One region of the Ferdinandcohnia salidurans genome, then DNA from elsewhere that is predicted to be linked to it. Evidence: riboswitches for the same ligand, from Rfam matches in the RefSeq annotation. Region 1 holds a riboswitch; each other region holds the start of a gene.
What was found. A riboswitch is a leader RNA that binds a small molecule or an ion and turns the genes downstream of it on or off. The one in region 1 is predicted to bind cyclic di-GMP.

Region 1 (7,647 bases):
TTTGTCTAGTATGGAAAAATGCCTCTACTTCTTCAATTGTAACTCCAAGGTTTTTTGCTTCTACCAATAACTTTACCCATTCCTGGTCTAGTGTTTCCTGAACAGAAGTAAGTATCATTTCTTCCCCCCATTATGATTCGTTGAAATATCATTCAACTCTTCTTGCCCATTCTGCCAGTTGCGAAACTGGATGAACTGTTGAAACTCTCGAAAGTCCTCTTTACTTAACCCATCGTCAATTGCTTGTTGTAAAAGTTTCGTCCATTCTCCGTCAAGTTCATCATGATTGTCCAGGTCTTCACCTAACAAATATTCAATACTTGTATCTAGTGTAGTTGCAATCTTTGATAAGAATTGTAGAGAAGGATTCTTCTGAACATCTCTCTCAATATAGCTTAAATACGATTTCGAAACACCTGCACGCTTAGCCAGCTCTGTAATGGAGAGCTTCCTTTGTTTTCGCAAATCCTTAATCCTAGATCCTATCATCTTCTTTCTCCTTAGTTAAAAGAATCTTTCTGTACGTTCATTATAAGAAACATTTTGTTCTTTATAAAATTACAAAATAGTAAGGAAAAAGGAGATATTTCGAGAAAACGAACGATAAACGTTCTTTATTGAGAAAAAATGGCTTATTTTGAGATTTTTCAAAGTTAGTACTTATGACTTATACTCAGACTATCAAGTTCGCTACTGAGAACAAGAGCGAACGAAAATACAGAATCTAAAAGGAAGTTGATGAATATGAAAAACAAATATTCCAACTTCGTTCTTAATAAAATACATAAAGTAATGCGTTCACTTAAAAGAACGAATGAGGAGGGTGGATCGTTGAGACGCACAAGGTTAAGGAAGTTTGGTAAGCGGGGAAGAAAACTTGCTCTGTTAGCTCAGATTGCTGCGATATGGTATTTGTCCTTTGCAATGGTTTCATACCTTACTACAGATACAGGGGCTTATTTTAATGATGTTGAGGTTATAAAAGGTTCCCTTCATGTTAATTGGGAAATCGAGGATGAACCAGAATACCCTCCAGATGATGAAAACTGGGGCAATAGCTCATTAAAGGAAGTAAGTCAGGGTGGAAGTTGTGCTCAAGGAATTTGGGGTAGTTTTACTAACACAGGTAGTGATGTTAATCATGAACTTACGAAATATGAGGTTTATTGGAGCGAAGCAGACGGTAATGTAAAGAATGGAAAAGTTGTAGAATCAGGAGTCTTTCCAATACCAGATAACGGAGAAGAATATACAATACAGTACCAACCAAAAAATAATGGATATTATAAATTCAAGGCATATCATGAAACTGGTCATGCAAATGGAAATGGAAACGGTACAGGTCCTTGGAGCGGGACAATACAAGTTACAGATTGTGAAAACGCCGGAGAAGATAATAAGAATGTAACTGAACCACCAAAAGACGAGGTATCACCTGCAAAGATAACTAATCTCGCTGGAATACCTACTACTAACTCAATTACTCTATCATGGAATCATACGACTGATTCTGATTTTAAACAGGTAAACATCTATCGTGATGGAAAGTTACTTACAAGTATTATTAATAGTTCGACCTATGAAGATAAGAATTTAGAGTCAAATAAGATGTATTCTTACAAAATCACTACATTAGATGTTGCTGAAAATGAATCGTTAGGTGCAACTATCCAAGTTACTACAATTGTAGACGATAATGAACCGCCTAATGAAATTTCAAGTCTACATGGTACTAGAAGTGGAAGTAGCTCTAACTTGAGTTTATCTTGGAAAAACCCAACTGAGGATTTTAGTTTCGTAAGAATTTATATAATAGGTCAAGATATGCCAATTAAAGATAATTTCGCAGGAGAGAAAATTAATAATTTAGATGTAAAAACCAAGGATCAAATTACCTTAAGAATAACAACTGTTGATAAATCTGGTAATGAGTCTGAGGGAGTTACAATTGGACCGTTGTAATTAATTAAATAAATTGGTGGTGTAGAAATGTCAACAAAAAAAATTATGAAAATAATCAGTAACTCAATCTCAGTAATTTTGTTCCTATTACTGATAGTGATGGTATTTGTAGTTATCTCCTCCAAAGCATCTGGAGGAGAGCCACAAATCCTTGGTTATCAATTAAAAACTGTTTTATCAGGATCCATGGAGCCTACATTTAAAACTGGATCAATAATCGCAATTAAACGAGTCGATGAACCTAGTTCATTAAAGAAGGATGATGTAATAACCTTCCTTCAATCTGATGGAAATGTTGTTACCCACAGAATAACTGAAGTAATTCAACAAGGTGATCAAACCCTTTATCAAACGAAAGGTGATAATAATGAAGATATGGATGTGAACCCTATTCTTTCTCAAAATGTTATTGGAAAGTACACAGGATTTACAATTCCGCTCATGGGTTATCTAGTAGACTTCGCAAAATCTAGCAAAGGTATGGCTGCTTTGCTTATCACCCCAGGCGTTTTACTATTACTCTACTCAGGTATCACAATCTTTAGAGCATTAAAAGAACTAGATCAGCCTAGTAGAAATCAAGATTCTGAAAAAACTGCTTAAAATTGGTTGTATTCCTTAATAAGGATTCAATATAAAAACTACATACCTCAAAAACGAGGGGATAAAACAAGGAGGAAGAAAAAATGAGTATTAAAAAGAAAATTGGTTTGGGTGTCGCTTCAGCAGCACTAGGTCTATCATTAGTTGGAGGAGGAACTTGGGCAGCATTCAACGATGTCGATACAATTAAAAACCATTTTGCGGCAGGAACTTTAGATTTAGATATTCAAGATATTGATAGTAATCCTATTAACTTTGACCTTACGAATATGAAACCAGGCGATAGCGTAGAGAGAAAGTTTAGATTAGGAAATAAGGGTTCATTGGCAATTAAAGAAGTGTTACTAAGTGCTACAGCTAGTGGTTTTACATCTGGTGTTGGAACAAACAAAAGTCGAGACGCGTTTCTTGACCAATTCGAAATTGAATTATTTAAAGTTCAAAGAGATAATGGGAACATGGTCTCAGTATGGACTTCAAATGGACCTCTTACTTTAAAAGAATTTGTTAATCAAGATTTCGGTTTAGGTCAGATTGTAGATAATTATGAGCCTACTGATAAATCCAAGCGAATTAATTTGGTTCCGTTAGTAGACCCGCTTGGTGGAACTACATTTGCTACAAGAGGTCTACCTGTAGATCCACAAGATACTGATGATGTTTATATTAAAATCACATTTGTTAAAGATAATCAAAGAGTGGGTGGCGACTATTCTGAATTTGTACAAAATAAATTCATGGGTAATTCTGTAAGTGTACAATTTAATCTAGAAGCAACTCAATGGGCAGGAGTAGAGGTAGAAGCTGACGATGCTAATGGTGCAGTAAATAACGGTGTTCAAGGTTCTGCTGATGATACAAAAAATCCAACTACACAACCAAACGATAGAACAACTGGTACTCCTACAATTACAGATCCTGTGAACGACTAATTATTAAAAAAAACTAAATATTTATGAAAAGGTGGGTTTCCCACCTTTTCTGAATTATTTAATTTCGCAATTGATACATATATCTAAGGAGTTACTAATATGCGGAAAATTTTATTAATACTTTTTTTATTATTGTTAAATCCAATAATTGTTTTGGCCGAGGATAGTATTAAACATCAGGCAATTGATTTATCTACAAATCCAGGAAAAGTACTTTTTGATCTAAGTAATATGAAACCTGGTGACTCAATTTCAAGAAATCTATTAATTTCTAATAATGGAAAACAAGACTTTAAGTATATATTATCAAATAAATTTACTTCAGGAGATAGAGTATTCTATAATCAATTGGATTTGATCATTGAAAACGATAATGAAATGCTCTATCATGGTAAGCTTCAAAAATTCGAGGAATTGGCACCGAGATTTCTTGGGAGTAAACAATCTGAAGCACTAAAGTTGTTTGTACAAATTCCTATTGAATTAGGAAATGAATTTCAAAATTTAAGTTCTGATTTTCAATTAAAGATTTACGTTGAAGGAACAATGGGTGGAGTTATCCCAGTTGACAACAAACTCCCAACAACAGGATCAGAAATGTTTAACCTTTTAGTAACTGGTGCGGCTTTATTTTTAGCTGGTTTTATCATATTTACTTATTTGAAAAGAAAAAAACTAGATACAAAACGTCCTTAAAATGACCTTGATTGGATAAAAAGATGAAAATCAAGGTCTATTTTGTATATTGTTTGTTCACTATTAAGAACAACGGTTTCATTTCATAAAAACAATCAAGCGAGGTTCACTATGAAACACCTATTCATTTTTCTAGCAACCCTAAATCTTTTAGATGCATTTATCACTCATTTCGGAATCCTAGGTGGCCATATATCGGAAGCCAACCCGTTAATGTACACCGTATACGAAATCCATCCGGTCTTATTTTTACTTATAAAAGCAATGCTTTCTTTATGTTTAATTTCACTTTATTTTATCATTCGCATTCCTGTGAATAAGTTTATTCGCTCTTTATCCTATGTAGCCACTGCTTTATACGCATATGTTTTTTTCCTTCATGGCTATTGGATTTCACAAGTTTTCTAAATGGAGGAGTCCCTATGTATACAAAAACCTGTCCAAGATGTTATCGGCCGTCCTTTAGCAGCAGTAAGCAAGGTGAATGGAACTGCCCAGTTTGTAACCACAATCTCACAACATTTCGTGCCCGCGATGCTGGTGAAGCATATCCTTCATCATTACAGAAAAAATACTCAACTCCCCAACAACCTGAATCCCACAGTATTTCCACTTTCGATACATACATATAAAAATAAAAAATGCTTAGGCAACCAATGTGCCGAAGCATTTTTTATTTATTATCCATTTTCCACTTATTAAATTCTAAGAATGATCGAAATTCCTCTTTGGAAACTCCTGATTTCATTGCCTCGCGTACAAGTCTAGTCCATTCTGAATCAAGTTCTACACTTTCAGGTTCTGATTGTTCATGGAGTAATTCATTGACTGTTACTCCTAATACTGTAGATATTTTTTCAAGAAATTGGATAGAAGGGTTTGATTGGAGATTCCGTTCGATAGAGCTCAAGTATGATTTGGCAACTCCAGCGCGATCTGCTAGTTCAGATAGAGATAATTGTTTTTGCAAACGAAATGTTTTAATACGTTGGCCAATCATTCTTTCTCACCTTCCTTCATATACCTATTATAGCATATAACGAAGAAAATGTTTTATAATAAGAACACAAAAAACTGAAAAATAAAAGAACCCGTTTGTACCGAGTCCCTCGCATCCTTATGTATCCGATCCGTAGCTTCAATAAGGTATTATTTGTATAGATAAGGTCCGTTATGCTGATTTACTTTGGAGGAAAGCTTGAATATCCTGGACGCTCATTCCCATCTCCACTGCTTCTAAAATAAGGTCGATCCAATCTTGATCCAATTGTTCATCTTTGTTTTGAACTTCATTTAACATTTCGTTTCCTCCCAAAATACAAGTAGTATTCCAGGCAGTCCAGCCGTCATAATTGTTACGTCCAATCTTAGACCTGTGACTTTGCGTCCCTATTTTTCAATAGGTTTGCCTTTGTCTGTTCGAACCTAAGCCGTCTACCTAAAACGATAGTCCCTTATGTATAGAACCTTTGTATTACATTTAGAAGTATAAAACATGAAATTCAAACTTTCTGTAAAAATCTGTCGATGTCAAAATATTTACAAAAGATAAACAATAGTTCGTCCGTCCAATCGAATTTTGGCTGTTTCTTACTATTTGTGTAGAATGAACTCGAAGGATAGGGATTTAGACCTATGAAATGTAAACTTGATGAAGCGAATGGTTAATACATAGTAGTTTTCTAATGTATTTTTTGTAAAATCACCATAAAAATGTAAGGTATTTGTCGAACGATTTCTTTTAAAATACCCTCACAAAAAGATAACCTACCCTCGGAAGTGAGGATAGGCCAATTTTACATCGTGTTTTGACAAAGATAAAACAAACCGCCATTGATAATTTCGACAAGAACTTTCGGTTCGTATTGATCTTTGAGTGCTTCTTTTTCAATCCCATAGCTTTCTGGCTTTTCGTCAATTCCCTCATAAAAGGAATCTAACAAAGCTAAATCTTCGTCCCATCGTTGTCTTGCTTCGTCTGCCCAAGAGTGATCCTGTGTTTCAACATATCCCCGCACATATTGCTGGAGACGGTTAATGCCACTTTGTGGCTTAACAAGAGGTGACATTGTATAGGTGTGATCAGGTATTTTCGGAGTAAGCGGCAACTTTTCAACTTTTTCTTGGAAATCTTCAACAATGATTCCATTTATAAGCTGTAAACCGAGTGACATCAACACATCACGCTTGCGGTCACTTTTATATGATATTTTTACATTCAACCCAATCCACGGATAAAGAGGGGTGTTCCCTTGTGCACCGGGTGGTGATTGTTGATACAAGCGTATATAGCTTGCAAGCTTTTTTGTTGATTCAAAAATTTGATGTAAACGGGGGGCGCCAAAATGAATAAAGTCGCCCTTCACATTGTCAGGTGTTTGTTCCCGATCCGTAATTAACGTCAGCTTCATTGGATTCGGTTCACCGCCAGTTTTTTCAACATATGTCCAATAAAAAGGCCGGTTCATTAGTTGCTTATCTAAATCAACCGTTAATTGTACGGTCATATACCCGAGATGACTTTCAAGAATTTCACAATGGTTTGAAACAAAATAATTCTCTAGAAAGTTAACTATTTCCTGTTGCTGCATGCTGCTCACCACCATTTTGTTCTTCAAAGCTAATGATAGAAGTTAAATTTTCCATCTTAATTTTCATTTCACCCTCACTGCGAGAACGAAGCATGATGTCCTGAATATGGTCTTCAATGTTTCCGAGATCCAATCTTGTTAAGATATCATCCAATTGTCCAATGACACGTTCAAACAGATTAATTTTTTCATATAATAGCTTTAAAATATGCTCTTCAACCGTATTCTTTGTTGCAAAATTATAAATATGAACATCCTTTTCCTGACCGAGGCGATGAATACGCCCAATCCGTTGCTCAAGTCTCATTGGATTCCAAGGGAGATCATAATTGATAATGTGGTTACAGAATTGTAGGTTAATTCCTTCACCACCAGCTTCCGTTGCAATCAAGACCTGGAACTTTCCTTTAAACAATTCTCTCATCCAATCCTTTTTCCCGCGTTTAAATCCACCTCTAAAAGGAACAGATGAAATTCCATTTTGCTGCAGGAACCATTGTAAATACATTTGGGTTGCACGGTATTCGGTGAAAATGATGACTTTATCATCGATTTGCTTGATTAATTCAACCGCTTTTTCCGCCTTAGAATTTTGAGTAACCTGTTCAACCTTTTTCATAAGCCCCATCACCATATCCTCAGGAACCGCATTACTTCCGTCTTCATTCTTTTTCTCAAGCATTTTTTTTAACGTAAAGTAGACAGCTTCTCGACTACTACAAGCCTCTCTTTGTAAGGTTAAGATCGAGAACATACTGGATGCAAAACCTGAAAAGCTAGACCGATAGGCAGAAATCGCATCATAAAGTTCCTGTTCGGTCTCAGAAAATTCAATGGGTACTGTTTCCACCTTACGTTTTGTC
Region 2 (7,647 bases), on a different contig from region 1:
TGAGGTGAATGAACGTGGCCGAATCACAAAAGGCGACAAGGTGTTAGTTATGGGTTCAGGCCCGATCGGGGTTGCTGTAATGCAAGTGGCTAAATCACGCGGGGCAGAAGTAATCATGACGGACCTTGTGAACAACCGTTTAGAGCGTGCAACGGATATGGGGGCAGACCGAGTGGTAAATGTTCTTGAAGAGAGCTTAGCCGAAGCGATTAAGGAGTTTACCGATGGAGAGGGAATACCAGTAATTGTCGACTCCGTTTGTTCACCGAGAAGTTTAGAAGAGGCATTGGAATTGGTTTCTCCTGCAGGTCGAATCGTTGCATTAGGGACGGGTAACAAACCGTCAGAAATTCCACAAGTCGCTTTTACAAAAAAAGGTGTCGATGTAGTCGGATCGCGTCTAAATAATTATCGATTCCCACATGTCATCGAATTACTAGAATCAGGTGCCATTACACCTGAGAAAATGCATACACATACCTTTGAATTTACTGATATCAAAGCAGCTTTGGAAGAAGTCATTAACAATAAGGATGAGGTTTGTAAGGTTGTATTGACTTTTTAATGGAGTTATCTGTAGTACGAAAGAACCATCCTTCATTGAAGTAACCTGCCATTAGTACCATTTTTACAGAAAATAAAGGAATTTGTCGATTTCTGTGTAATTTGTACTATGAAGCTACTAATGGGAGGGTTCGTAATGAGGAATTTTGTCAAAGTTTTGGGAATCGTGCTTGTGTTGTTAATGCTTGTACTACCTGGAAATACTGCATCTGCCCATGGGGATGGGACAGATTGCGGATGTGGGGTAACCCCTTTGCAAGGGGCGGAGCGGAATAAGGCTGTTGCAAACACATTGAAGTTGACTGAGTTTTCGAATGTGAAATCAGACCTAGGCAAACGGGGCTTTGAGTTTGCTGGGGCAAATCAGGTGATAGCAGTCACGATGCCAGGTCCTGCAGGAGTTATTTATACTATCGTTGCAGTTCCGTTTGTTCATGGTAATGGAGAAGTGCTGTTTGCAGGATTTACGAATGGAGAATACATGGGCGAACAACCGCCTTTAGCAGAATAATAGAGTTTCGCCCCCTGACAAATCGTTGGGGGTTTTTTGTTGAAATTTTGTCACAATTTTCCTTTGCAAAATTTGCTGAATAGTGTAAAATGGTTTTTAATTGGAAATTAAGAATGGTAGGTAAAAAGTATGAGTTCTGAACAGCTTTTAAAAATAATGGTAGACATTCAGAAAAAAGTAGAAGAAACAGCTTCTATTACAACTGAAGAAGTTATGCAGGATCTAATTGGTAAATTAAAAGATTGCCAGTCTGTATAATTTCATAAATATTGCTTATATGAAGTCAGAGGGTGAACTCTGGCTTTTTTGTGTTTATCTGAAAGTAAAACCCTTTCACAATCTCCTAAAATATGAGAATATAGATTTGTTGAGTATCTAAACAATTTAGGAGGAACTCAGATGACAAAGGTTCGTTTTGGTGTTTTATCAACCGCGAAAATTGCGAGAAATACATTGATTCCAGCGATGGAACGTGCACATAATGCAGAGGTTGTAGCTGTTGCGAGTGAAAGTGGGAAGGCGAAAGACTTTGCTGCTGAACTTGGCATTTCTAAACATTATGAATCCTACACAGAACTATTGAATGACCCTGAAATCGATGCGGTGTACATTCCGCTTCCAAACCAACTACATAAACAATGGGCGATCGAAGCAGCGAAGCACGGCAAGCATGTGCTTTGTGAAAAGCCAGCTGCATTAACCTCACAAGACGTTGAAGAAATGGCGGCTGCTTTTACAGAAAACAATGTGATTTTTATGGAAGCGTTCATGTATCAGTTCCATCCACAGCATAACCGTGTGAAGGAAATCATCGCGGCCGGCGAAATTGGGGATGTGAAGCTAATTCGCTCAACTTTCTCCTTTATCCATGATTTGAATTCTGGCAGCATCAAGATGCAAAAGGATCTTGGCGGCGGAGTGTTATATGATGTGGGCTGCTACTGCATCCATGCGAGTCGCTTGATTACGGGGGAGGAGCCGGTTGAAGTGAAGGCTACTGCTAACATTCATCCAACTCATAACGTCGACATTACGGCAGCGGGCACTCTGAAGTTTGAAAGTGGAGTGGTTGCGAACTTTGATGTAAGCTTTGAGCAACCATTTAAGGCGCAGTATGAAGTGGTCGGCACGAAAGGTTCGATTGTAGCGAAGCATGCATTCCGTCCAGACAATGAAGGTGGAAACGGTGTGCTTGTGGTGAACGGTGAAGGTGGCGGGCGTGAAGAGACGGTCCGAGGTGACCAGTACAAGCTTCAGGTGGAACATTTTGCAGAAAGTGTGCTTTCAAATAATCAGCCAATGTACAGCGTTGATGAAACGTTGAAAAATATGCGAGTAATCGAGCAGGCACTTGCTTCAGCTCGTAACTAGTAGTCAGCCCTCGGGCTGGCTTTTTTTGTTTCTTCCTCTTTTGGTTAATATTCCGCAAGCACTCTTTTGCCAAACTCCACTCAAGTCTACTAAAATTTTTCTATCATCATGTATATCTATCAAAAATCCGGCAATACTAGATTACTAGTGATGGAACGTAATAGAAGGAACCAAGAGAACCGTCCCCATGGTTCCCAAAAATGGAGGGATTTAATGATGATGAAGGTGAATGTGGAGTTGCCTGAGGTGCTGCCTTCGAATAAGGAAGATTTTATGAAATTGTTGCTAGACTTAGTGGTAAAAAAGTAATAGGAATTGTGATGTGGTGTATTGTTGAAGAGTAGAAAAACTTATATACTAATAGAAGAAAACGTATATCAGAATCGGGCAAACTCTCCGAAAGGATTGGACGCAAAGCTAAGGGTCTACAGTACACTGTACCATGATCGCCTAGCCGCCAATAATCTACGCATGTTGGGCCATTCTTTTAGTGATTGGTCTTATTTTTTTGCCTGATTTTCTACTAATCAACGAGGAAGAGGTACCATAGATGAAAAGTATTCGAACGAGGTTATTTGCTAGTTTTTTTGCCATTATCATCCTTTGTATAGGTTTAGCGACCTATAATTACATAGCTGTGTCCAATATGAATCAGAAGACGGACGATGTTGTGTCTGAGGAACTCTCCGTTTTACTTGAATATGATAGTTTGAAATACAATATTGCCCAGAGTATAGCGCTTGCGAGGGCGTATGTGCTTTACGGTGATATTTCCTATAAAAATGAATATGATGTCTATTCGGTAGAATTTGATCTAACGGATCGAAAATTAAGTGCGATGAAGATAAAAGAGGTTGAAGAGCTTATAAGGGAAATGAAAAATTGGCGTGAATTAATGAAGGAAAAAGTTTTCGCCCCTTATGATAGCGGAGATACCGAGCTTGCGATGCATAATTTACAGACGTATGTCCAGCCGAAGTCAAATGCGTTGATGGAACAAGTAAAAAAGCTTTCTGATGATCGTGAAAGACAGATCGTCTCAACTGGAGCGGACGTTGTGAAATATGGTCAATCAGTGAACTTTGTAGGACTTGTGGTCGCAGCAGCTGCGCTTATTTTAGGAACAGTGATTTCCATTTATACCTCCGTAGTGATTGCTAGACCTGTGAAAAGTGTCGCAAGTCGTATGAAGGCGATTTCCAATGGCAATCTTCAATCGGAACCAATTAAAACGAAACTCAAAGATGAAATTGGCCAGCTTGTTTTAGCGGTCAATGAGATGAATGAAAATGTAAAAGGCATGGTCAAGAAAATGGCGGTCGTTTCCGACAATGTCACGGGTCAAAGTGAAGAATTGACCCAGTATGCGGATGAGGTTATGGCAGGTAGTCAGCAGATTGCAGTCACAATGGAGGAGCTTTCACGAGGTGCAGAAGACCAAGCGACATCTGCTACTACATTGATTGAAAAAATGTCCACGTTCTCGGACGAAATCATGCAGGTTGCGGTTAAGGGCGATAGCATCAAGGTCCAATCACAAGGCATGCTTGCGATGACAAACGACGGCAGCTCGTATATGGAAACATCAATCCAACAAATGACTAGCATCCATGAAAAAATGAAGCAGTCACACGCGCTGGTTGTTGGTCTGGATCATAAAACAAATGAGATTACGAAGCTTGTTAAAGTGATTCAGGAGATTGCGGGGCAAACAAATCTCTTAGCATTAAACGCAGCCATCGAGGCGGCCCGCGCAGGTGAACATGGAAGAGGATTTGCGGTTGTCGCCGACGAGGTTCGAAAGCTTGCTGAACAGGTTGGCAGCTCGGTCTCAGAAATCACGGAAATTGTAAAAGGCATTCAAAATGAATCAAAGCAGGTTGTTCAATCCTTAGATGACGGCTATCAATCCGTTGAAGAAGGCACCAACCAAATTCAAACGACCGGTAAAACCTTTAATGAATTGAAACGGACGATTGAAGATATCGGTTCACAAATCGAGGCAATGTCAAGCTCGCTATACGGGGTACTTGACGATACAAAAGAAATTAGCGGAGCCATCGAAGGAATCGCGGCTGTCGCAGAAGAATCAGCTGCAGGCGTTGAACAAGTATCCGCAACCGCCCAGCAATCCAGCAGCTCCATGGAAGAAGTCGCCAAAAGCGCCAAACAACTCGAAGAAAACGCCGGCGAACTAAACCAACTCATCCAAGCCTGGGACAAATAATGGGACTTAAGGCTCTCATAGAACAGGCCCAATCTCCCGGCAGCCGATGTAACTTCCTCTGGGACAAAGGGACAGGTCCCTTGTCCCAGTTGGCTGATGGACTCTTTGACAGGTGACATGGTATATTATAGAAAAAAAGGAAGAGAGGAACTCACGCGGTGTTAAATATCGGGGACATTCTTTTTCAATTATTTGCACTTCTCGTTCCAATTAGCTTTATTGCCGTACTCGTTTATGTGGTCCGTTTTTCAAAACGAGTAAAACGAATGGAAACCAAGCTAGACGAAATATCGAAAAAAGTAGAGTAGGACTTGGGAGATGATCCCAGGTCTTTTTTCTTGATGGTGTTGATGGCTTGTTTTTAGCATAGAAAAAGGATGCCGGGGTCGGCATCTTTTACTTTTTTACACTTACTTTTACATTCCGAAACATGAATTTGGTTTTTTCCTGTTTGTTCGTAAGCACCATCGCGTCGATTTGGGAGGTGGTATCCTGCAGTTCGACCTCAAGCTGGATCGTTCGCCACGGATCATGTAAACCAATAACTGGGGATACTGTCTCAGCTAAAAAAGTTCCTCGCGCATCAGTCTCATCCACAAGCAAGTAAACGGCGGCTTCGCCCTTCACCTGCACCTCAAATACAATCGTTTCTCCACCTTTCACCCCTCTTGGTGAAAAAACAAACCCTTCGTTTTCCTCAGCGCCACTCGTTTTTACCTCAAATGTACCATCCTCGACCTGCACGACCGTTGCACTCACACCAAAAAACGGTGACTTCTTCTCCGCAGCAGAAGCAGGCGAAACCGAAAGAAACAATAATGCTATACAAAGTAAAAATTTAAATTTCATGATAAGGACCTCCTTTGGAACAATGACCATGTCTCATTAGTATGTGGAAAAAGGAGGAAAACATGTAAGACACAAAAAAACAACCGGTATCGCAACCGGTTGTTAGTTTTTAAATCCAAGATGGTGGTGGGACAAGGGACCTGTCCCTGTGACCCACGGAACTCCGTGACCTATCTATTCGATTTCTAGGTGTTTTTTCAAGCGGGATGAGACGGCTTGGCGTTCGTCTTCGGAGACGATCCAGTACCATGCGTCTAGGGTTTTGCCGACACCATCGATGCTGAATTGCTCGATGTTATGACGAGCTCCCTTATAGTTTGCCTGAATGGTTTTCATTTCGTCAAAGGAGATATCAGTTGTGACGTTATTGCCAAGTGCTCCGAGAATGTCATCGATTTTTGTAACTGAAGTGATGCTTGCACCTTTGTCGATAATCCCTTGGATAACCTGCTTTTGGCGATCTTGTCGACCGAAGTCACCACGAGGATCGTCATATCTCATTCGTGCATATTTAAGGGCTTCTTCCCCGTTTAGAGTTTGAGTTCCTTCAGAGAAGGATGCACCCTGATAAGAAAACGCAAATGTACTGTTCACCTGGACTCCGCCAAGGGCGTCAACGATTTGCTGTAGTCCTTCCATGTTAACCTTCACATAGTAATCAATCGGTACATCTAGGAAGTTCTCGACGGAATCAATCGTCATATCGACGCCACCGAATGCGTACGCATGATTGATTTTATCTTGAGTGCCTCTGCCAACAATTTCAACGCGTGTATCACGCGGAATGCTCAACATTTGCATGGAATTCGTATTTGGATTCACAGTAACCATAATTAACGTATCAGTACGCCCCTTGTCGCCCGAGCGTTCATCAACACCCATGAGCAGAATGGAAATCGGATCCTTTTTACTGATATCGATCTGTGTGGTTCGTTTGTCGGAAGGGCCCCGGTCTTCATGCATCTTTCCAAGCGTACTCGCCACAGATTGGTATAAATAAACGGCGTATCCACCGATTGCTAATAATAAAACAAGAAAAATCGATCCAAGAACTTTTGGCCATTTTCGTTTCGGTTTTTGTTTCGAATGGCGGTCAACACGACTCATTTCCATCAACACCTTTTTTAAGATTAGGATAATCAAAAACTGCACAATATATTAGACGTTTTATAAGCAGAAAAGGTTTCAGTTTTGGGACAAATATTGTCTGTACGGATCGAAATTTAGCGAAGGGTGCAAATTTATAAGCAAAAATGATAGATTTGAACGTCATGGATCAGATCTACGGGAGAATCCTAAAATCTATTAAAATTCCACTAAGGTACAAAATTTTCTAAATTTATTTTACATTTACCCAGTGTTGTGGTATTTTATAAAATAATTAGTCATATATTAGGATTAATTAAAGGAGGTGTCTACAAACGAAGGAATGCTGCTAGTTGATGAAGTGATTCAAGGGGTTTTTGGAAGAAAAATTGTTAAAGGGGGAAGAACATGAGTGGTCTAGATTGGGGAGTCATTATAGCATTTTTCTTACTTATGGTTGTCATTGGTTTTTGGTCTTTTAATAAAGTACAGGGGTCGAAAGATTTCTTCGTTGCCGGCGGAAAGCTTCCTTGGTGGTTAGGCGGTATTTCTCACCATGTCGGAGGTTATAGTGGCGCGGTGTTTGTGGCATACGCGGGCTTAGCTTACACGCATGGATTTAGTTTGTATGTTTGGTGGGCGATACCTATTGTTGTATCGGTTATTTTAGGCGCTTATATAATGGCCCCAAGGTGGTCGAAGTTACGAACTAAGCTTGATATCGAATCACCAACGGAATATTTAGCGATGCGTTACAATGTGCCAACCCAACAATTAGTTGCTTGGAGTGGTGTACTTGTAAAGTTATTCGATGTTGGTGCGAAATGGGCAGCGATCGGGCTTTTACTTAATGTGTTTACCGGAATCCCAATTGTTTATGGAATTCTATTATCTGGAATTGTTTCGTTAATTTATATTACAGTTGGTGGTATTTGGGCAGATTTATGGACAGATTTTGCACAGTTTATAGTTCAAATTATTGCAGGAATTGTCATGTTCGTTGTTGTTTTAAGTCAAATGGGTGGATGGGGATCCATAA
Region 3 (7,647 bases), on a different contig from region 1:
ATATGTTACTTGGTATTTGTGGATTTCCTTCTGATATCTCCAATTCCAGTTTGTTTTATAAAACATACTTGGGCAACTCGCAGTAATTGGTGATATTTGTTCTAGAAAATCATACGTATTATCTGTAGACGTAAACCTAAGAATGTGACCATGTCCATCCTGACGTTTGTTGATTGTGAATTTTATTTTAAATGTTTTTTGAAAATGTTGACTTAGGATTTGAAGTTGGTTTAAATGAAAGTTTTGTAAATATAAATATACATTTGGTGTTAGGTAAATGAGTTTCTTATTGTGGTTAATTCTTGAGGTAATTGAAAGTGTTCCATCATCCATAAAAATGATAGCTAGAAAATGCAAAAGAGTGCACTTATGTAACAAATCTACTGGTATTATTTTTTCTCCATCTAAATTATAAAAATGAGGATATAATTCAGTAAACAATGGTAAAGCTCTAGAACGAAGTGTATTACTCTTGGGCGTTAAATATAACAAATCGGGGAGAAATGACATCTTCCATTTGCGGTATTCTTTTTGTTGAACCCCAAAATGCTCACGAAAACTATTATTCTTACTTCGTGAACCCTTGTAAATTTTAGTTATTTCCCCATCTCCTATAATGCTTCCAAATAGAATGTTTAGTTGAACGTCGGACAGTTTATTTAAATTCATGCGTCTCCTCCTCTTTGTTTCTATTATACCAAACGTACGTTCCTTTGGTGAGGGGATAAAAAAATTTAAAGGGTTAATTAAGTGGTATCCTTAACTTTTGCTGTTTCCTTCCGATATAACTAATAAAGCCCCGTTCATTTAGGAGGAAACTATATGTCTATAGATAAAATCTCTTCTAGTACAACAATGAACTTCAACAGTGATTATTTTCAACAAAAAAAATCTATTGAGACTGAAACCAGAGGGGAGAACGTTACTTCCCCGCAACAACCCATAAAACAGAGTGAAAAGATAGACTCAAAAGAGAATGTACAACAAGTAATCGATAGCCTGAATAAATTTTTGGAGCCGAATAACACTTCATTGAAATTTGAGCTGCACGAGGAGCTAAATGAATATTACGTCACAATCGTGAACGATGAGACACATGATGTTGTTCGGGAGATTCCTTCTAAGAAAATCTTAGACATCTATGCAGCAATGACTGAATTTCTTGGCTTTGTTGTTGATAAAAAGATTTAACGGGACCAGATGCTTTGTCCCAAATGAAAAGGTGGTGAACACCAATGGTTAGAATTGGTGGATTGGCAAGTGGAATGGATATTGATTCAATCGTTAAGGATTTAATGAAAGCCGAACGCATCCCGTTAGATAAGATGCATCAAAAAAAGCAATATCTTGAATGGCAACGTGATGATTATCGTGATATAAACAAGCAATTGCTTGATTTTGATACATTCATTTTTGATAAGTTAATGATGAAATCAACTTATACGAAAAAAAATATAACAAGTTCAAATGATGCGGCTGTTACTGCTCGCAGTATTAGTGCAACTAATGAAATCTCTGGGTCTATCACTGTGTTCCAGCTTGCAAAAGGTGCTTCGATGCAAAGTGCATCAAATACTGGACTTGATCCAACAAAAAAATTAAGCGAGTTAGGTATTACTGAAACTTCTATTACAATTCAGTCAACAAAGAAGGATGGAACATTTGACGAAGTAGGACAAACAATCACATTTGATCCTGCTCAAGAAACCATTAACTCACTTATAAGCAAAATAAACTCTAACACAGGTGTTAATGCGTTTTTTGATAGTGTGACAGGTAAAGTTTCCCTCACTACAAAATATACGGGGGATGCCAAGGATGCAACTGGTGCAGACCAACCTGAAATTAAACTAACTGGTGAATTTTTTACTAAGTTACAGCTGGACTCCGATAATATTCAGGCTCAGTCCAAAGGAATCGGATCAACTGGACAGGATGCCAAATTTAATTACAACGGTCTTGTTACAACTCGAAGTTCGAATACCTTTCAAATTAATGGTTACGAGTATACATTAAAGCAAGTTACGGGTGACCCTACTACCTTAACTGGACAAGCAGTTACATTTTCATCGTCACCTGATGTGGATTCAATCCTGTCTACCATCGTTTCGTTCGTAGACAAATATAATGCGTTAATTGAGAACATCAACTCTAAAACCAGTGAGAAGCCGAATCGGAATTATCAGCCTCTTACAGACGAACAAAAGGAAGATATGACGGAGGACCAAATTGAAAAATGGGAAAAAGAAGCACGGAAAGGAACCCTTTATCGTGATTCGACTCTCATATCCAGTACAAATACAATGAGACAGCAACTATATTCGAATGTTTCTGGATTGAGCTCAGATTTTAATCAACTCTCGGATATCGGTATTACAACTTCTAAAAACTATATGGATAAAGGAAAGTTGAATATTGACGAAGGCAAGCTGCGTGAAGCCATCTCCAATAACCCAAATGCCATTTATGAGTTATTTCAAAAAGATGGACCTACAACAGAGGAAAAAGGGCTAGGGAGAAGGCTGAGGGATTCTATTAAAGAAACGATGAGTGGTATAGAACTAAAAGCTGGCAAAGCTTTTTCTACAAATAATTCATTTACCATTGGTCGAAATCTCGACAACGTGGACAATCGTATAGATAGCTTTGAGGCGCGATTACTCAAAATCGAGGACCGTTATTGGCGCCAATTTACGGAGATGGAAAAAGCAATTCAGAAGGCCAACTCACAATCGGCCTATTTAATGCAGCAATTTAGCTACTAAAAGGGAGTGTAAGAAGAAATGGCGATAAGTAACCCATATCAAGCCTACCAAACAAATACCGTCACAACAGCTTCGCCTGGAGAGCTAACATTAATGCTGTATAACGGTTGTATAAAATTTATTAAGCTTTCCCGAAAGGCAATTGAAGAAAAAAATAATCAAGAGAAAAATACAAATCTGCAGAAGGCACAAAATATTATCAGGGAACTAATGGTTTCGCTTAATCCTAATGTAGAAGTGTCTAAAACGATGATGACCATGTATGACTATATTAATCGCCGGTTAATCGATGCTAATATCAAAAATGACGTAGAGATCCTTTCTGAAGTTGAAGGGCTTGTAACAGAATTCCGTGATACATGGAAGGAAGTTATTCAAATTAACCGTCAGCGACAACATGCACAAGGTGGACAAGTGTAGTGAGTGCACTAGATTCTCTTTTTAAGGCTACAGAAGAACTATTAGCAATTGTTTCACAGCCAATCCAAAAGGAGATGCGGGAAGAAGTTATTGAAAGGATTAACTCCTTATTAGTTTCAAGAGACACCCTGATTACAGAGATTAAGCCTCCTTTTACGGAAGACGAAAGTAAAATTGGTGCTGAAATTGTACGTATGAACAAAATCATTGATGCTAAACTAGCAGAACTCAAAGTCGAGATCCAGATGGATTTAGCCCAATTGAAGAAAAGTAAAACTTCTTCGATAAAATATACGAACCCTTATCAATCAGGACCATCAGACGGAATGTTTTTCGATAAAAAAAAATAGAGTCTACACCGAGTAGTGCTATTAGCTACTCGGTTTCTTTTGCTAGATTTATCTGTTAAATAAGGATAAATTGCCTATTACTAGTAAAATAGACCTTTTCAACCGGATGGTAAAATAGTATGATAATAAGTAATGAATAACAACAAAAAACCAAAGTGAAAAAGGCAAACTATGGGAAATCATAGGACGCAAAGCCAAGGGCCTGACCCACAGATAGTGGATGGTAGCCGGTTGCCACAAGGACTCATAGTCTATCTACCTATGAACCTTGTATGAGGTTCTTTTTCTTTTGGCTTTTTTTAGAAAGGTAGGAAGAAAGAATGAAGAAAATCTTGAAGAGAAACGTTATTTTTCTCGCATTGCTTCTAATGGTTGTTCAATTATTTTTCCCGTTAGGCAATGCATTCGCTAATGGTAGTATGCTCCCACCAAGCGATATTTCGTATAAGGAGGTAACTCCAGATGATATTACCCTCAGTTGGAATTCCGTATATGGCGCAACTGGGTACAATGTCTACGAAATAACAGAAGGCAAGCTTATCTTAATAAATAAGGTCACTGCTACTAGTTATCAAATAAAAGATCTACCAGAAGGAACCTATACTTATGTTATTTCAACCTTGAATTCTGAAGGCGAATCTGGACCAAGTGCCCCGATTAGTTTTACCGTTACATATCCAGAAATGGTCGCGCCATCAAATCTTTCTTATAAAATTTCGAACGGCAACAACATTGTTTTAACCTGGGATGCATTTAAATATGCTGATTCGTATAATCTTTATCAGGTTTCCGAGGACGGACAGTTTACGTTACTAGATTCTTCAACAAAAAATAATTATACAATTACGAATGTGGCTGAAGGAACTTATAAATATGCGGTGTCCACGAATAACACATTATACGGAGATTCCCAAGCTTCAGCACCAATAATTGCTGAGGTAGTTCATCCAAAGATGGAAACTCCAAGTAATTTCAAATACTCTATTACAAATGGGAATGACATTACCTTCAGTTGGTCATCAGTTCCTTATACAACAGAATACAAGTTATATGAAATTACCGAAAATGGGAAAGAGCTTGTTGGAACAACAACTAATAAAACTATCAGACTATCAAATGTTGCTGCAGGTAGCTATAAGTATGAAGTTCAGGCATTTAGTGATCGCTTTGGTGAATCAAAAGGTGGAGAAGGTTTAACCGTCGTTGTAGATGAAATTATCATGGCGGCACCAGCAAATTTCTCATACCAATTACTAAACCTTAATGATATAAAGCTAACTTGGGACAGTGTTCCCAATGCTACTGCATATAAAATCTATCAAATTATTGATGGTGAGAAAGTATTAAAGAGTACAGAAACAAGAACGTATGTGACATACCCTAAGGCAGAAGCTGGCGAGTATGAATTTGAGATCCATTCTTATAATGATAGATTTGGAGAGTCAAAAGAAGGTGCTAAAGTTTCGCTAACAATTGATCACGTTGAGATGCAGGCGCCAACTACTGTTTCTTCATATATAAAGAACGTCAATGATATTATTTTGGAATGGGAACCAACTTCTAATACTGACGAATATTATGTTTACCAAGTGAAAGATGATGGGTCTAAGGTAAGAATAAGAACAGTAAAAAACCCTTCTACTTCAACTAATTTTACAAACATGGCAGAAGGAAACTACAAATATGTGGTTCACTCCAATTCAACTAGGTTTGGCGAGTCAGCAGAGGGAACTGAAACAACCATTTCAGTTGTGCACCCTGAAATGAAAGCACCAACCAATGTTACAAAGACAATTAAGAGTGAGACATCGTTTAGTCTCGAATGGGATACGGTTGATTACGCAACGTCTTATAAGATTTATCAGATTGAAAATGGAGAAATAATTAATACTAAAACTTCAACTTCAACAAGTATTACTTACTCTAATATGTCTGCAGGGGAATACACATATGAGATTTTCTCTGTTTCTTCAAGATTTGGGGAATCTGAAGTAGGCTCTCAAGTAAGTGTTACAGTTGAAGGGTTAACAATTAAAGCTCCAACAGATCTAAAGGTTGAAATCAAAAATGGAAATGATATTTCTCTTTCATGGGCAGTTGCAGAATTCGCTACAAATTATAATGTTTATCAGGTTATTGATGGAGAAAAGGTTCACTTAAGAAATATTAGTTCAAAAACAACTACTATTTCGAACCAACCTGAAGGAGACTATCATTTCGTCATTCATTCAAACTCTACGATTCATGGAGAATCGAAGTTTGGGGCTGAAATATCTGTTAGCTTAGTACATCCGGAAATGGACAAACCAGCTTACCTTAGCTATGAGATTCTGAATGGAAATGATGTTAAACTTACATGGGAAAAGGTAGATTATGCTGATTCTTATGACGTGTATGAAGTAATGGGCGACCAAAAGGAATTGCTTAGAAATACTACATCAAATTTATATCAGGTAAGTAATGTTTCTGAGGGACAACATTCATATATCGTACATGCGGTAAGTAAACGTTTTGGTGAATCTGTAGAGGGAACTACTGTTTCTTTAGAAGTAGTATATCCAACTATGCAAGCACCTCAAGACTTAACTACAAACATTTTAAAAGGAAATGACATTCAATTAAAGTGGTCTTCATCTGAATACGCTAAATCTTATAATGTCTACCAAATCATAAATGGTGAAAAAGTTTTACAAAAGACAATTACAGGAACTAGTGTAACTTTTACAAATCAACCTGAAGGAGACTACGTATACGAGGTTCACTCATTTAGTGACCGTTTTGGAGAATCACCGGAAAGTAATGAGATTTCACTTACTTTGGTTCATCCAATTATGCAGAAACCAGAAAATGTGACAAATAGCATTTCAAACGGAAATAATATTGTTCTTAAGTGGAATAGTGCAGAGTTTGCGTCAGGATACAATGTATATCAGATCATTGAAGGCGTAAAGGTATTTCAACGTAAAGCTACTAGTCCATCAACTACGTTCTCAAATATGCCTGAAGGCGACTATGAATATGTTGTACATTCATACAGTGACCGATTTGGAGAGTCTCCAGAGAGTAGTTCAATTGAGTTAACACTTATCTGGCCTGAAGTGCAGCCTACCCAGTTGGAGGGAATAGTATTTGATGTAAATAATATTACTTTGAATTGGGGAGCTGCGGACTGGGCAAATAACTATCGAGTGTATCAAATAACAGATGATACTCGTGAATTAATTTATGAAGGTTCGAAAAGAAGCTTTAAGGTTTATAATTTAACCGAAGATACACATGCCTTTGAAGTAGTGGCTTATCATACTACTTTTGGTGAAGCTCACCCATCTAATCGAATTACAGAAAATATCATTTATCCTATCATGCAACCACCAGTCGCAAGCTTAAAGCTAACAAGTGACACAAGTGCAAGAATTACCTGGAATTTCGTAACTTATGCAAATGGATATAACATCTATGAAATGATTGATGGTGAGAAAGTTTTAATAGCTGAAAAGGTAAATAATTTATCTTACACAATCAATAACCTTTCCTATGCTAACCATGAATATGTTGTAACATCTTATAGTAATTCTTTTGGTGAATCAGCACCTTCAGATGTAGTACTTGCTAAATTGATTATTGACGAAGAGGCACCTGATACAACAATTGATGCACCGACTGATTGGGTTAATGAGAATGTGGATGTTAACCTTACTGCTACTGATAATGAGGTAGGCGTTGAAAAAACATTCTATTCTCTAAATAATGGAGCATTTGTTGAAGGTACAACCTTCTCTATCAAAGAAGAAGGAATCCATAAGGTGGCTTATTACTCTGTTGATAAGGTCGGTAATACTGAAAAAATAAAAATAGCAGAAGTTAAAATCGACAAAACAAAACCAACTACAATATCAAATGTTGATGATGCATGGAACAATAAGGACTTCCAAGTAGAATTAACAGCTACCGACAATTTAAGTGGTGTTTCTAAAACATTCTATTCATACGACGGTCTGATTTTTGTAGAAGGTACAAGTTTTATAGTTAAGGAAGAAGCAATAAATAAGATTTACTTCTATAGCATTGACCAAGCTGGGAATAAAGAAGAGGTCCAAACAATAGAGGTTAAT
Region 4 (7,647 bases), on a different contig from region 1:
GATGTAAATCGTGACTTTAATCCAAACCTTGATTATGTGCCACAGCCTGAGGACTTCCCAGGGAATTCATCCCAACCAGGATGGTTCATTACACCTGAATCCCAGGTCGTTCGTGACGTATATAAGGACCTTCAAGCTGAGTTTGGTAAGGTGGATGTATTTGTAGACTTGCACCATCAAGCACCATACTATGAGGTGGATGGCACAGATGATCTCGTAACATTCTCAATCAGCGGCCAATTCGTTCCACATCCATCAACACCTGAAGGCCAAAAATATGCGGAATATGCGGATACATATGACTATGACTTTGCGCGCCAACTCAATGTAGCAGTATATGATGCACTACAAGAAAAAGGTAATTCAAACATTAACCTCTATCCACAAGGCCTTGACTTACCTGGAACAGCGTTAGGAACTTTTGCACTAAATGGAAGTGGCTCCGTGTTGTTTGAAGTAAGAGGCCAAACACACAGCATGGGCCAAAAGAAAAAGGGTGAATTAGTAAAGGCGGTTGAAAGAGGTCTATACGGAATTATCAACGGCGTAGCTGATGGGACAGTGTATGATATTGATCCGGAAGAATACGAATCTATTCCGTTGACGGAGGGGAGACGGCTTTAGGGGCCTGACCCCCACCGAGGTAAAGTGTTAAAGGATAAAAAGATTCTGACCAACTAATTTTTATCTGGTCAGAATCCTTTTAAAATTAGAGCTTACGTCCCTTTTTATAAGTGCCTAAAAATAAGGTGAAGAGTTCTCTATCCGCAGTACCAGTATTAATCAACACTAGCTAATTTTGTGTCGGTTTTTGGCTTGATAGTTGTGCAATGCTATGTTTAGTCTTGTGATGTCTCGGACAGTTAAATCGACAAACTCAACACCATACGATGTGGCTTGGCCTTTAACGTGATCTTCTCTTCTAATAATCTTTCCCTTTAAATTAAATTCTTCCCCGAAGAAGTTAAAACTAATTTTTAACATAATGTTGTATTTCACCGGGAATTCGTATGATGAAAAAAACTTTAGACCACCGATACTAATATCTACGATTTCCCCAGTAAAATTCTTATCTCGTAGTTTGCCTAAAGAATGATTACTGAAGTCTTTTAGGGTAAAAATACTTTCAATGGGAGGTAGATTTAATCTATAGGTATTTCTTTTTTCCTTGGGACTGGTTTTTTTCACAATCGTGAGTTCGTTCTTTAGTTTTTTATTGTTACTATGTAAAGTCTCTATGTGTTTACTTTGCTTTACGATTCGTCGTTGCTCTTTAATAAATAAAAAGAGTAAAAAAATGATTATTATAGATTGAAATACTACTATATAGTTCAATACGCTTCACCTCTATACAACTAACAGGTTTTTTGGTCTACCCAATATATAGCCTTGGCCATAAGTAACCCCGATATTTCTTGCAATAGTCACATCCATTTCATTCTCTAATCCTTCTAACACCAATTGAATACCATGGTTATTGGTGTAGTCGATAATCCGTTGGATGTATTGCTGTTTTTTTGGATACCTATATAAATTATTGGAAAAACACTTATCTAACTTTATAAAGTCTGGTTTCAACTTAATTATTGATTGAATACTAGCATTTCCTTTTCCAACATCATCGATTGCAAATCGAAAGCCATAGTGTTTTAATTCGGCCATCTTTTTCTTTAGGTATTCAAAATCATTAATTGCTTCCATTTCATTGATTTCAAAAATAACATGTTGACTAATATAGTTATTTACGGTGATAATCTTTCTTATAAAAGGCAGGAAATTTGTATTTGTAAGGGTAGATGGAAATACATTCAAAAACAAATAGCCGTCCTTTTTGGAGTACCCTGCTGAATGGTAGGTTAAAGCAGCCCTATGGATAGACCGCGAATCTAATTCATAGAGCTGTTTTTCTTTTTTTGCCAGATGGAAAGTATCCTCGGGATTTTGAAAATGTGAAGTTCTAAGAAGTCCCTCGAATCCAACCCTTTGCCATGTCTGGAGATCAATAATAGGTTGGAAAAAGTGAGAAAAAAGTTCATTTCTAATTATATGTTGTATCATTTTGCTTTCACCTCCTTTATCTAAGATCAAATAATAAAATAAAAAAAGATGACTGCACCGAAATAGAAACGGAAGTCATCTTAGTCTCACTAATTTCGGAAACCCGACTACCATTGCCAAAAGTTGCATTAGGTTCGTAGCTTTGCGTCCTTACCTTTCGATAAGTTTGCCATTATCATGTTATGTGTTGGATTAGTACTATTTCCTTAGTGATATACGTAGAAAGTACTAGATAATATGCCTATCGTATTATCTTTGTAGAAAACTGTCAATTTATGTTCGGACGCCAGTTTAGCTGTTTTCATACACTTTTAGCATGATTTCATGCGGATTAATAGTAGTTTCAAGCAGAAAATTTGATAATTTACAGCAAAATTCGACAAATTTAAACAATTTGTTTTTATTAGTTGTTAAAGAATGTTTTATAGTCTTGAATCAATTTAATTTTATTTTTTGTTATCTTTGCTTTTTCCTTATAATCCTTGAAAGAGCCGATGCATATTTGGCCAATAGTCTCTATTTTATAAAGTAGGTCCATATTAATAATATTTGAACGATGTGATGTCAGAAAGCGCTCATCCACTTTTTTCTCAAGATTAGATAATGGCTCATTTGTTTCGTATTGACCAGTGACGGTATGAACTATGGACTTGCGATCATTTTTCTCGATAAAATAGACGTCACCCATAGGAATAAAGATATGACTATTATGATGCTTAATCATTAAGTCTCTCTTTTCTGTTCGATCGATTGATAGAGAAGCTTCTATCCTTTCAAGTGAAACGCCCTCTGACATTGGGAGTAAGGGCATAGATAAGTTTTCAATTTGTTGATTTGCCTCTTCGAAAGCTTTTCTGTCTGAAATGTTTATACTTGTACCAATTACCTCAATTACCTTTCCATTCTTAAATAAGGGCCTTAGAGTCGTGATATAACTAAAACCATCTATATTACATTCAAACGCACAAAAGTTTCCATTCCATGCTATTTGGTAATACTTCTGTTTCTCAGCAGCGTAGTCTTCGGGATAAAAGTCGAATAGAGTATACTCCATAATATCGTCAGGTTTAAAACCTAATTTATATAATAATTCCCCGTCACAAAACGTGTGGAAAAATCCACTCTCCTTCTTGACAAACTTAAAAACCATACCAGTATCATTAAAGGTATGTTGAACTTTTCTCAAATACTTACTCATGATTCTCATTCTCCTTACTTTTGGATCAGTAGGGTCAGGTTCTATTCCGAAGTTTCCCCTTGGCCAGATGCAGAGCTTTAAACGGCCCGGGTTTAGATGAAAGGAAGATACGATGGCTATAGGATGGATGGAGTGATGGATTTCATGCGCCAATTAACCTTGCTTTGAGTAGTACGGTTGGCAAAAATGAAAGACCAGCAACATCTTTGGGAAGCAACAATTTTGATATGAAGTGTAGTTTTCGTGCCCTAATTTTATTTTTCTAGGGTATCTTCTGTAGCGTCTCGAACTCTTCCTATGAATTGCAGAATAGAAAGTAGGCAACCTCCTATCCAGCTCCACGCCATGAATAGAAAAGTTACCATCTAATGTAATTCTTTTAGTTTCGTATAAGGGTAGCTGTTCATTTGAGAGTTGGCTTGATAGCTTGGTGTATCAGACCTGTATATTACTATTATAAAGCTTTTTTTATTATACATAATACTCTTTAGAAAATGAATTGTAAAAAATTAGGTGGGGTATAAAAATGGTGGGTATTATTAAGGGGCCTGACCCCCGCCGAGGTAAAGTGTTAAAGTAATAGTAAAAAGGGGCGATCGTATCGCCCTTTTTCATTATCATTTTACCTCGTTGATACAATTGACTGTCTTTTATATAACAAGGAACCCAAGATAAAGGCAACTCCACCCCAAAGGAGCATGTTCCCAAAACCAAGCCAAAGAGGGGATGAAAGAATAGGAGTATTGTAGACCATACTGTCTCTTAGGCCGTCTGCAAAATAGGTGAGCGGGAGAATGTTTGAGATAGGCTGCAGCCATTCAGGCATCGTTTCAATTGGAAAGAAAATGCCACTTACAAACATCATGAGAAAGCTGGTAATGTTTGCAACTCCCATATAGGCCTCATTTGTATTGCTAAAAGAAGAAATAAAATAGTCAATTGCATTGAAGGCGAGAGCGCCCATTAAGAAGACTAGCAGTAGACTAGGAAAGTTAATAAACAGATTAGCCCCGAATACAAATACGCCAATTAAGGATAAGAGAGTGATTTGGATGATGCTAAATACCAGGCGCATGATCATATCACTAAGGCCGAAGATACCCATTTTTGCGGGGGTCATACGCAACCTTTTTATTACTCCTTTTCTGCGCATATCCACTAATTCCGAACTTCTAACACACTCATACTCACATCACCTTTCCCTTTAAACCGTACATTTTTCGCAAATGCCCTACACCGAAAGTAGTACCACGTTTATTCCTATGATGTGAGCAAGGGGAAAATTCGTAAACTTTAGGTGGAAATTATGGATGGAATAGGGAAACATAGGGACGGTTCCATTGTTCCCTTGTTTTTTCCAAATGAGTTGATTAGGAAAAGGAGGTGGCAAGTAGGGAAATATTTTCAATCTTTTTAGATTATAAATAAAAAAAAGAGATTAACCCTATGAATGATAGGTAATCTCATTTTGCTTTAGTGGTAAGCTTGTGCTCCTACTTTATTTGGTAGTAGGTCGATATTTATTGAATTCTGATTACACGGCCGTTAAATTTTTCCTTCCAATACCCTACAGTCATATCAGCAATAGCGACACCTGTGGAGCTTTGCGATCCTAAAAACTTTCCTCCACCTAAATAAATTCCAACATGCCCATCTATTTTGTATGTATCAAAGAATACTAAATCACCAAATTGCATTTGAGTTGATGGAATTCTAATGCCTTCATTTCTTAAGGTATCTGTAGTTGATCCGACTTGGATACCTGCTTCTGAAAAAACATGGTTAACAAATCCAGAGCAATCAAATCTCCCATTTTCGATATCAAATGGATTCCTTCCCGCGCCGAATATGTAAACGGAATTACCGATGTAGCTATAAGAGTTAATAATTGCCTCTACTAAGCTATCACTAGTAGTTGATGTGTTCAGTTGACTAATATACTCAAGACTTTCTAGGGTTGATTCAGATGTAATTTCAAATTGACCGTCTTGCTCATTTAAGAATTTATCCTTCATTGCTTCTGCTTCTAATGCAAGTTCTCGATTATTTTTATATAGTTCTGCCATGAAATCTAGACTTTCTTGTTCCTTCCGTTTCACGGTTTCCTTTAGTACTTCTTGTTGCTTTTGTTGCTCTAAAATATTAGTTTGCATTCCCTCATATTCAACTTTCAATGCAGTTAATTCTTCTAGTTTTGCTTCAACGGTAGCTTGCTTTTCTTCTAACTTTTTTAAATCTGTCTTTTGCTGTTCAATCAAGCTTTCATCGGCTTTCATTAATGTTGTGACTCCAATTACACGGTCAACGAAGTTACTAAAGCTTGTTGATCCAAATAATACATTCAAATATTCTACCTTCCCACCCGTTCTTTGAAGGGTCCTTACTCTATTATGTAAAATTTCAAGGCGTTTTTGGATACCCTTATTTAAGGAATGTATTTCTTTCTCTAGCCTTTGAATCTCTTGATTGCTTTTGTTGATTTTTTCCTTTGTCTCATCGATCACCTTATTATTTTCTGTGATTGCTTGCTCAAATTGTTCAATTTGTTTATTAAAATGTGCAATTTCGGTTTGGATTTTTAAGAGCTCTTGAACGGTTTTTTCAATCTCTGTTCGAATCTCTTCGTGTTCCTCTTTAATCTTATTGGTGACTTCTTCAAACTCATTCATTGAATCCACCTGGGCTTTTTGCTCAGATTCCTTTATGGGTTCGGTTTTTGTATCGTCTTGTAATTCTGTGTGATTATTCGTTGCTTCTGTGGGAGACTTTTCACTTTCGGTCTTCGTATCATGAAGTGGATTTGTTGAAGGTGTGTTTGGCAACACAGTTTCACTTTTTTGATTTTCACTTGTTTCCGCAAAAACTACCGGGCCAGAAGAAATACTTCCTATACTAACAACAATTACCGTATTTAAGATCATGAACCTCTTTTTCAATCTCTTACCTCCTTTCTTTGAACGAGGGGACGGTTTCGCTGTTCCCCTAATTTTTTCCACCTAGTGTAAACGTTAAACTAGAATTCGCAATTTTTCAATAAATAGAGTTCAACAGAAATCTACAAAAAAAACAGAAGACAAGAAACATTAGAAGCGTCACAGTGACGCACCGAATTTTGTCGAAGATTAAGAATTCTAGGTCATAGTGGGGCTTGAACTACTGATACCTTGTCACGATGACTCCATCTACGTTATTCCCAGAAATCTCATATTCAGAAAGGATAGGTTCTACAATTTCCAGCGTTTCTGAAACAGGGTGGTAGGAGATGTAATAATTTATTCCGTCAACCGTTGTCTTCACGGTCTTTTCTTTTTTCAGAAATTCTATGTATTCTTCTAACACGAGGTTCTTTTCCTTCATAAGCGCACTATGGGGCAAACCTACATAGCGAAAGTGCCAAGGCTCGTATTCAATTCCGGTGATATCTGTTTTGTCCTTTGGGTATCGGAGGATAAACCCGTATTCCCAAGCGTTTTCTGCCATCCATTTTCCTTCAGGGGCATTTTGCATTTTCATCAATGTCGAACCAACATCGAGTGATAAACCTAAGTGATGTTCACTATATCCCGGTGGCAAGGCGTAACTAGATCCCATCTCTTTATAGAGTTTTGCTTGTTCCTCAAAGTCACGAAACCCACTATTCACCGAAAAGTGAACCAATCCGTCCTTTTTAGCAGCCTCCATCATCTTAGAGAATTCCAGTCCCGCCTCTTTTGATAGAAAAATAGTATCAATACTAGTCCCGAATTGTTCGCCAAGCTCCCCGATTGACGATAAGGGTACAATATCTTCTTTTATACTCATTTGTTCAATCGGATAGGTATTGTTAGCTAACAGCAAGTCACCTTGGTAAATCTGGTTCTCATTGATATTAATGGTTTTGATTTTCTTTACCGGAGGCTCTCTTGTAATCAGGTTAGAAACAATTATTGACTCAGAATGTGTGTTTTCATGTTGCTGAAGAAACGGAATCGAAATCACAAAGGCAGCAACAATCGTAATCAAGACCGCCGGCAATATCCACTTTTTCATCCGCTGCATTTTTTCTCCTCCTAAAATAGTCACAGTGACGCCCCGAAATTCCCGAAGTTTGTCGAAGACTCGTTGGGCAGACGCCTCCTTATCAATTGTACAAATATCTTACTCTTTTATTATATTCGTTACTGTGGTATTCAAGCTTATTTAACATTTTCTCTCAAGCTTTGGATCCCTGGCGTCCCTGGTTAAATGGGCGTAATACCTCATCATAAGAAAATGCCAATATTTAAGAATCATTTTCTTTCCACCTTACACTATACTTTTAAACATTATATCGACAAAAACCGACATTGTTTTAATGGGACAGAGGGACAGGTCTCTCGTCCCAGAACCATCGTAAGAAAAAGAAATTATTA

Region 2: it holds a riboswitch for cyclic di-GMP, as region 1 does, so the genes downstream of both, ACFSFW_RS16355 (methyl-accepting chemotaxis protein) here and ACFSFW_RS21960 (anti-repressor SinI family protein) in region 1, are expected to answer to the same signal.
Region 3: it holds a riboswitch for cyclic di-GMP, as region 1 does, so the genes downstream of both, ACFSFW_RS15045 (OmpL47-type beta-barrel domain-containing protein) here and ACFSFW_RS21960 (anti-repressor SinI family protein) in region 1, are expected to answer to the same signal.
Region 4: it holds a riboswitch for cyclic di-GMP, as region 1 does, so the genes downstream of both, ACFSFW_RS15705 (EAL domain-containing protein) here and ACFSFW_RS21960 (anti-repressor SinI family protein) in region 1, are expected to answer to the same signal.

The regions. Positions count from the first base shown of each region.
Region 1 covers NZ_JBHUEK010000031.1:275,903-283,549, forward strand. Annotated here, with positions in the region: gene ACFSFW_RS21920 (anti-repressor SinI family protein) at 1-118, opposite strand, end outside; gene ACFSFW_RS21925 (helix-turn-helix domain-containing protein) at 115-489, opposite strand; gene tapA (amyloid fiber anchoring/assembly protein TapA) at 832-1,962, shown strand; gene sipW (signal peptidase I SipW) at 1,990-2,565, shown strand; gene ACFSFW_RS21940 (TasA family protein) at 2,649-3,497, shown strand; gene ACFSFW_RS21945 (TasA family protein) at 3,597-4,193, shown strand; gene ACFSFW_RS21950 (DUF5658 family protein) at 4,305-4,601, shown strand; gene ACFSFW_RS21955 (helix-turn-helix domain-containing protein) at 4,867-5,193, opposite strand; gene ACFSFW_RS21960 (anti-repressor SinI family protein) at 5,365-5,493, opposite strand; cyclic di-GMP riboswitch class I at 5,524-5,613, opposite strand; gene ACFSFW_RS21965 (YqhG family protein) at 5,990-6,784, opposite strand; gene ACFSFW_RS21970 (DEAD/DEAH box helicase) at 6,762-7,647, opposite strand, start outside.
Region 2 covers NZ_JBHUEK010000025.1:406,019-413,665, reverse strand. Annotated here, with positions in the region: gene ACFSFW_RS16375 (zinc-binding alcohol dehydrogenase family protein) at 1-565, shown strand, start outside; gene ACFSFW_RS16370 (hypothetical protein) at 701-1,075, shown strand; gene ACFSFW_RS16365 (YwzD family small protein) at 1,205-1,333, shown strand; gene ACFSFW_RS16360 (Gfo/Idh/MocA family protein) at 1,475-2,446, shown strand; cyclic di-GMP riboswitch class I at 2,823-2,908, shown strand; gene ACFSFW_RS16355 (methyl-accepting chemotaxis protein) at 2,997-4,673, shown strand; gene ACFSFW_RS16350 (DUF4083 domain-containing protein) at 4,832-4,981, shown strand; gene ACFSFW_RS16345 (hypothetical protein) at 5,070-5,522, opposite strand; gene ACFSFW_RS16340 (LCP family glycopolymer transferase) at 5,697-6,629, opposite strand; gene ACFSFW_RS16335 (sodium:solute symporter family protein) at 7,017-7,647, shown strand, end outside.
Region 3 covers NZ_JBHUEK010000025.1:105,465-113,111, reverse strand. Annotated here, with positions in the region: gene ACFSFW_RS15070 (DNA endonuclease) at 1-669, opposite strand, end outside; gene flaG (flagellar protein FlaG) at 823-1,191, shown strand; gene ACFSFW_RS15060 (flagellar hook-associated protein 2) at 1,236-2,765, shown strand; gene fliS (flagellar export chaperone FliS) at 2,784-3,185, shown strand; gene fliT (flagellar protein FliT) at 3,185-3,535, shown strand; cyclic di-GMP riboswitch class I at 3,689-3,774, shown strand; gene ACFSFW_RS15045 (OmpL47-type beta-barrel domain-containing protein) at 3,856-7,647, shown strand, end outside.
Region 4 covers NZ_JBHUEK010000025.1:259,288-266,934, reverse strand. Annotated here, with positions in the region: gene ACFSFW_RS15715 (M14 family zinc carboxypeptidase) at 1-624, shown strand, start outside; gene ACFSFW_RS15710 (PilZ domain-containing protein) at 790-1,335, opposite strand; gene ACFSFW_RS15705 (EAL domain-containing protein) at 1,348-2,058, opposite strand; cyclic di-GMP riboswitch class I at 2,153-2,239, opposite strand; gene ACFSFW_RS15700 (LytTR family transcriptional regulator DNA-binding domain-containing protein) at 2,462-3,256, opposite strand; gene ACFSFW_RS15695 (ABC transporter permease) at 3,879-4,409, opposite strand; gene ACFSFW_RS15690 (PcsB-like coiled-coil domain-containing protein) at 4,777-6,192, opposite strand; gene ACFSFW_RS15685 (M15 family metallopeptidase) at 6,410-7,285, opposite strand.